2 linked regions of the Herpetosiphon gulosus genome follow. The protein of the gene in region 1 interacts with the protein of each later gene in a pairwise test. Links are inferred from orthologs where the notes say so. Each region holds a gene or a part of one and is shown in the gene's direction. Other genes may lie near its edges. The genes, in order: ABEB26_RS15660 and rsfS.

What was found.
Region 2: the proteins of ABEB26_RS15660 (region 1) and rsfS interact in binary tests that used the Escherichia coli proteins (3 or more experiments, as listed by UniProt). The link is inferred for Herpetosiphon gulosus from one-to-one orthologs.

Annotation. Positions count from the first base shown.
Region 1 is NZ_BAABRU010000011.1:47,527-50,794, forward strand. The notes cover bases 225-3,163. They hold ABEB26_RS15660 (AAA family ATPase), read left to right. Parts: upstream 225-1,104; coding sequence 1,105-2,223; downstream 2,224-3,163. Other genes in these bases: ABEB26_RS15655 (VWA domain-containing protein), read left to right, coding at 225-1,088; ABEB26_RS15665 (DUF5682 family protein), read left to right, coding at 2,228-3,163. In the rest of the region: more of ABEB26_RS15655, read left to right, coding at 1-224; more of ABEB26_RS15665, read left to right, coding at 3,164-3,268.
Region 2 is NZ_BAABRU010000003.1:242,929-246,114, forward strand. Bases 104-2,960 are described here. They hold rsfS (ribosome silencing factor), read left to right. Parts: upstream 104-1,288; coding sequence 1,289-1,633; downstream 1,634-2,960. Other genes in these bases: ABEB26_RS04995 (glycine C-acetyltransferase), read left to right, coding at 104-1,231; ABEB26_RS05005 (hypothetical protein), read left to right, coding at 1,670-1,864; ABEB26_RS26915 (cold-shock protein), read right to left, coding at 1,930-2,523; ABEB26_RS05015 (tetratricopeptide repeat protein), read left to right, coding at 2,673-2,960. Also shown: more of ABEB26_RS04995, read left to right, coding at 44-103; more of ABEB26_RS05015, read left to right, coding at 2,961-3,186. UniProt on the Escherichia coli protein: Functions as a ribosomal silencing factor. Interacts with ribosomal protein uL14 (rplN), blocking formation of intersubunit bridge B8.

The DNA of each region.
Region 1 (3,268 bases):
CCCAAACCCAAAAACGCTCGATCAGCGCTGCTGAGTATGCCCAATGGCTCAAAGATGTAGCCCATCTTGAACGTTGTTTGGGTTTTCAGCCTGGAGCGTTGCGCCAAAGCCAACCTGGTCAAGGCCAAGCCAGCCAACCTGGTGGTTTGCAAGGTGGGCAGGGCATTGGCTCAGGCTTCAATCTCTCTGAAGAAGAGTTGCGCCAAGTCATCCAAGGGCTGGAAAAAGATTTGATTAAGCGTATGGCCTTGCGCGAAGTGTTGCAAGATAATCGGCTCGCCGCCCAACTTACGCCTTCGATGGCGGTGGTTGAGCAATTGCTGCGCGATAAAAGCCATCTTTCGGGCAATGCTTTGATCAACGCCAAACGTTTAATCAAACAATATGTCGATGAATTGGCCGATGTGTTGCGTTTGCAGGTGATGCAGGCGGTTTCGGCCAAAATTGACCGTTCAGTGCCGCCCAAGCGGGTGTTTCGCAACCTTGATTTGAAACGCACAATTTGGCGCAATCTGACCAATTGGAATTCCAATGAAGGTCGCTTGTATGTTGATCGCTTGTATTATCGCCAAACTGCCAAAAAACGCACACCAATGCGCATGATTGTGGTTGTTGATCAATCTGGCTCGATGGTTGATGCCATGGTGCAATGCACAATTCTGGCTTCGATTTTCGCCGGCTTGCCCCATGTTGATATGCATTTGATCGCGTTCGACACACGCATGCTTGATCTCACGCCGTGGGTACACGACCCGTTTGAGGTGTTGCTGCGCACTCAGCTTGGCGGCGGTACAAGCATCAACGAAGCCTTGCTCTTTGCTAGCGAAAAAATTCAAGAGCCACGCAAAACCGCCGTGGTACTGATCACCGATTTTTATGAAGGCGGCCCGCAGCAGGTGCTGCTCGATACAATCAAAGCCATGATCGAATCGGGTGTGCATTTTATTCCGGTCGGGGCGGTTACTAGCTCAGGCTATTTCAGCGTCAACGATTGGTTCCGCACCAAGCTCAAAGAAATGGGTCGGCCAATTTTTGCTGGCAGCCCTCGCAAGCTGATCGAACAAATTAAGCAATTTATTACCTTGTAATGAAGGAGTTGTCAAAATGTCTGATACCGTTTTGCGCTTGCCCGCCGAACTCAAATATGCCGATGAATTGCGCTATTTGGCCGAACGTGATAGCGGTCAACGGCCTGCTCGCTGGCAACTTTCGCCCCAGATGGTGCGCACCTTCGTGCTTGGTAGCACGCCTGCTCAAAAGCTCGATCGCGAGATTGCCCAAAAATGGTATGGCGACCCCAGTATTGCCGAGCGGGCGATTGTCACCTTGGCCTCAGATCGCGGTTTGTTGCTGATTGGCGATCCTGGCACGGGCAAAAGCTGGATGGCCGAGTTGCTGGCGGCAGCGATTTGTGGCGATTCGACCTATGTGGTGCAAGGCACGGCAGGCACAACCGAAGACCAAATTAAATATTCGTGGAATATTGCCATGGTAATTGCCGCTGGCCAATCGCGTGATTCGATGATTCCTTCGCCCATTATGACCAGCATGCAGCTTGGTGCAATGGGTCGGTTTGAAGAATTAACCCGTTGTACCAGCGATGTCCAAGATGCGCTGATTTCGATTTTGAGTGAAAAATACATTTCGATTCCTGAATTGCGCAACGATAATGTGGTATTTGCTAAGCAGGGCTTCAACATTATTGCTACCGCCAACAGCCGCGACCGTGGGGTTAACGATCTTTCGTCGGCGCTCAAACGGCGTTTCAATTTTGTGCATATTCCAGTGGTCACCAACAAAAAGCAAGAACGCGAAATTATTCTGTTTCGCACGACCGAGCTGTTGGAGCGCCAACAAGTGCGAATCGACGTTGCCCCAACCTTGCTCGATGTCTTGCTGCAAACCTTCGCTGATTTACGCGAAGCTAGCGCTAGTGCTAGCTCCGACGATGCCAAGCTCGAATCAGCGCTCTCGACCGCTGAACAAATTGGCGTGTTGGAAGATGCCGTGCTCTATTCGACCTACTTTGGCGAGCAACGCCTCACGCCCGAAATTCTTGGGCGCTCGTTGGTTGGCACGCTGGTTCGTCGTCGCCCCGAAGATATTGCCGTAATGAACAAATTCTGGCATAGCGTGGTGGCCAAACACAGCGAAAAACATCAAGGCGAATGGCGCGATTTTATGGCTGGCGGTCAGGATGCAATGAAGGTCATCGAGGGATAAACCCATGCTTGATTCACTAACCCAACAATTAAAGGTCACAGCGGCAGCCTTCAGCGAAGATGCTGAGGCACTGCAACGCTTGCTCCAACGCATGGCCCATGATGTTGAGCGAGCTGAACACGAGCCGCTTGATCTGTTTCCGGTGGCGCATCATTCACCTGCTTCGGCCTTGCAACTGGTGCGCCGCTTGCACCAAAAGCAGCCAAAAGTCATTTACATCGAATTGTGCGAGGATATGCTCGAGTTGGTGGGACATTTGCGCGATTGTAAATTGCCAGTGGCGTTTCAGGCATTTGCTGCCGATAGCGAGTTGGTTCCGCCAGAGGCGCTGCCAATTAGCGTGGTTGCGCCCTTGACCGAATCGTCAGCCGAATATCAAGCGATTGCCTATGCCCTGACCCACCCTGAAACCCAATTGGTTTTTGTTGATCGTCCAGTTGATTATGTGTTTCAATGGCAACCCTTGCCAACAATCGACGAGGATGCAGCCGACGATGATGATGAGGCCGCCCAACTCCATGGCAAATCGATTGGCGTGACGATTGGCTCGTTAGAACCGACGTTTGACGATTTTCTGCATTATTTGCTGCAAAACTCCAACTCGCGCCATTTTACCGAATGGTGGGAGCAATATGTCGAGCGGGTGATTTTGCACGCCGATTATGCCATCTATCGCCAAGTAATGACCTTGGTTGGCAGCTTAATTCACCAACTTGGTCGCAAACCCCAAGATGTAATCACTGATCGTCTGCGTGAACGCTATATGTGGACGCGGATCAAGCAACATTTAGCCGAGCATGCGATTGATCCAACTGAGGCCTTGTATATTTGTGGGGCGGCGCACTTGGCCAGCGATGTAGCTGAATTTGGCACTAATACTGCCGAGCAATGGGCTGAAATGCCTGCTAAAAGCAATACTCAATGGCTGTTTGGGCTGATTCCATCGAGTTTTGTGGCAATTGAACAGCAGTTCAATCATCCACCTGGCACAATTGCTTTGGCTGAATCGACCTGGCGCAAAAGCCTTAAAGCTGTTGATATTAAG
Region 2 (3,186 bases), on another replicon or contig:
CGTTCGGCCATCGGTGCAACTAGCGTGTTATTTGGGGGCGATGATGCCGCATTCATTTGAAGCATATCTTGATGAGCAACTGAATAGTTTGCGTGAGCAGGGGGTTTTTCGCACATTACGCGAATTGCAAAGCCCAACTGGCCCACGCTCAACCATCGATGGCAAATCGGTGATCAATCTCTCATCAAATAATTATTTGGGCTTGGCTAATCATCCCGCCTTGAAAGCCGCCGCAATCAAAGCAATCGAGGAATGGGGAGTTGGTTCAGGCGCAGTTCGCACAATTATCGGCACCATGAGCATCCACGAGGAGCTTGAACAACGCTTAACTGAATTCAAGCATACTGAAGCGGTGTTAGTGCTGCAATCGGGGTTTACCGCCAATGCTGCCGTGTTGGGCGTTGTGCTGAATGATGGCGATTTGGTGATCAGCGATGCATTGAATCATGCCTCGATCATCGATGGAATTCGCCTAACCAAAGCGGCGCGGGCGGTCTATCAACACAATGATATGGCTGATTTGGAACGGGTTTTACAGGCCAACCAAGGTAAATATCGCAACACGGTCATTGTGACCGACGGCGTATTTAGCATGGATGGTGATATTGCACCCTTGCCACGCATCGCCGAGTTAGCTGAGCATTATGGCGCAATCACTATGGTTGATGATGCCCACGCATCGGGCGTGTTGGGCAAAAATGGCAGCGGCACAGTCAGCCATTATGGCATCAAACATTGGGATATTCAGGTTGGTACGCTTTCCAAGGCGATTGGCGCGGTTGGCGGCTATGTTGCCACATCGAGCAAATTACGCCAGTTAATGGAGCACCGCGCTCGACCATTTTTATTCAGCACCTCGCATCCACCGGCGGTTGTTGCCAGCTGTTTGGCGGCCATCAAACTGTTGCAAAGTGTCGAGGGCGAGCAATTACACCAACAACTTTGGGAAAATACCAAATTTTTCAAAGCTGGATTGAACAAGCTTGGCTTTAACACTGGCATCTCAGAAACCCCCATCACCCCAGTGATTGTGGGCGATGGAGCCAAAGCGATGCAATTCTCCGATAGTTTGTTCCAAGCAGGCGTATTCGCCCAAGGCATCGCCTTCCCAACCGTTGCCAAGGATAAAGGGCGGGTGCGCACAATTGTAACGGCTAGCCATAGCAACGCCGATTTAGCTGAGGCACTCAACATCTTCGAACATGTTGGGCGAAGCATGCAGCTAATTTAAGGTTTCATGGTACACTGGAAGCAGAAAATACAGTTCTAGAAATGTGGAGGTCCACCTATCGAAGCGCAAGTTCTTGCCCGCCGTGCTGTTGATTTAGCAGACTCGAAGCAGGCAAATGATATTATAATGCTCGACGTTCGCCCATTAGCCACCTTCGCCGATTTTCTGGTGATTTGTACGGCTGGCAATGAGCGGATGGTGCGGGCAGTCGTAAAAGAAATTGATGATCAGTTAGTCCAAGAAGGTGCAGCCACCCCCAAAATCGAAGGTTCACCCGAAACTGGCTGGGTTTTGCTCGATTTTGGTGATGTGGTTGTGCACATATTTAGCCCTGAACAACGCGATTTTTACAAGCTCGATAAATTGTGGCAAAAAGCTACGCCAGTTGTCGTTCTTCAGTAATCGGCGGGTCAAGGACGATCACGTGCGAGGTACATCATGAACAAATCTACACAACGCGAACGCTATGTCGTCTTTGCGCTTGGAGCAGCAGCCGGAAGTGCCCTAGGCTTGATTCTCGGTTCGGTCTTGGCTTATTCGTTAGGCGAGGATACGGTTCGAGCGATCGGGCGAGGGTTCCGCCGCCTCACAGGCCGCGACCGGAAACCCAACTTCGAGCTATTTCTTCAATAATAACAACAGCAAGGCCGACTCGTTTGAGTCGGCCTTGCTGCTTGAGTGGATATGCAAAACCCAATTTAAAGCTCAAGTGAGTTGGCGCGTAAGCCGCGATCACTTGCCGAAACGCTGACCCGCACGGTGTCACCGACTTGCACGCGATTGCTGACATGGTTGAATAAGGTCGAATGAACATAGGCATCGCCATGGTTATCGCTCAGTGCGACAAACATAAACCGCCCTTGAGGGTCGATATAATCAACCCGCGCACTGAGCACACCTGTTGGCGCATTGCCACTGAATGTGCGATTGCGTTCACGTGGGCCATTGCTCCACTCGCGCCGCTGGCCATTTTGGCTTGGGCGGGCTGAACCAAAGCGATCACGACGTTCAAATGAGCGTTCGCAGCTATAGCCACCAGCTTCGCGCTGTTCGTAAGCGCGAATGCGTGGTGTTGGCGGCAAAGCGCTGGTCACCAAAACCTCGTTGGCTTCATCACCCTTCATACCCCGAACCACCACAAAACTAACTTCCTCCCCCTCAACTAACCAACGTCGCCCATCGCCCAAGGCCCGTCGATGGACAAACAGCGATGTGCCTGCATGGGTTGTGATAAAGCCATACGATTTTTCCGGATCAAACCACGCCACCGTGCCAGTACTACGCTCATTCATGACCCATGTCTCCATGTTGTATTGGTGCTCGCCATACCCATATAGCGAATCAGGATTTATATTGATACAAAGTATCATTAAATAGAAGGCTTGTCAAGCAGAGTGATCATGTTAAAATCGAAGTGAATTTGGACTAGCAGGAGCGCGTAATGAGTGAAGATTATGAATGGACGGCCAAGACAGTTCAGACATTAATTCAACGGCCTGAGCGGCTGTTGGGCGACCAAATATGGCGGCAACGCTTGCAAGAGTTTGGTAGTTTGGGCGATTTTTATCGTTGGCTGAATCAATTACCACTGGAACAGCCCCAACAATCGCTGCTCAAGCTGCTGACGACCTATCCTGGAGCGCCAGTTGATAGTTATTGCCAGATGTTGAATATTCATCAAGCGACCTATCATCGTTACCAAAAAGCCTTGTTCGAACAAATTGCCAAGGTGCTCAACCAGCCCCATCAAAACCAGCCAAACAACCCAAACTTGCCTGCTGATCGCGCTCCGATTCACCAATTACGGCCTGCGGTTGGCGATTTTGTGGGCCGCGAAACTGAACTTGAACGCCTGACTTATGCCATCCAAGTTGCGCACAAAGCCCAACGTAGTGCGGCTTTAGTGGGTATTCATGGCATGGGTGGTATCGGCAAAAGTGAATTAAGCTTGATCG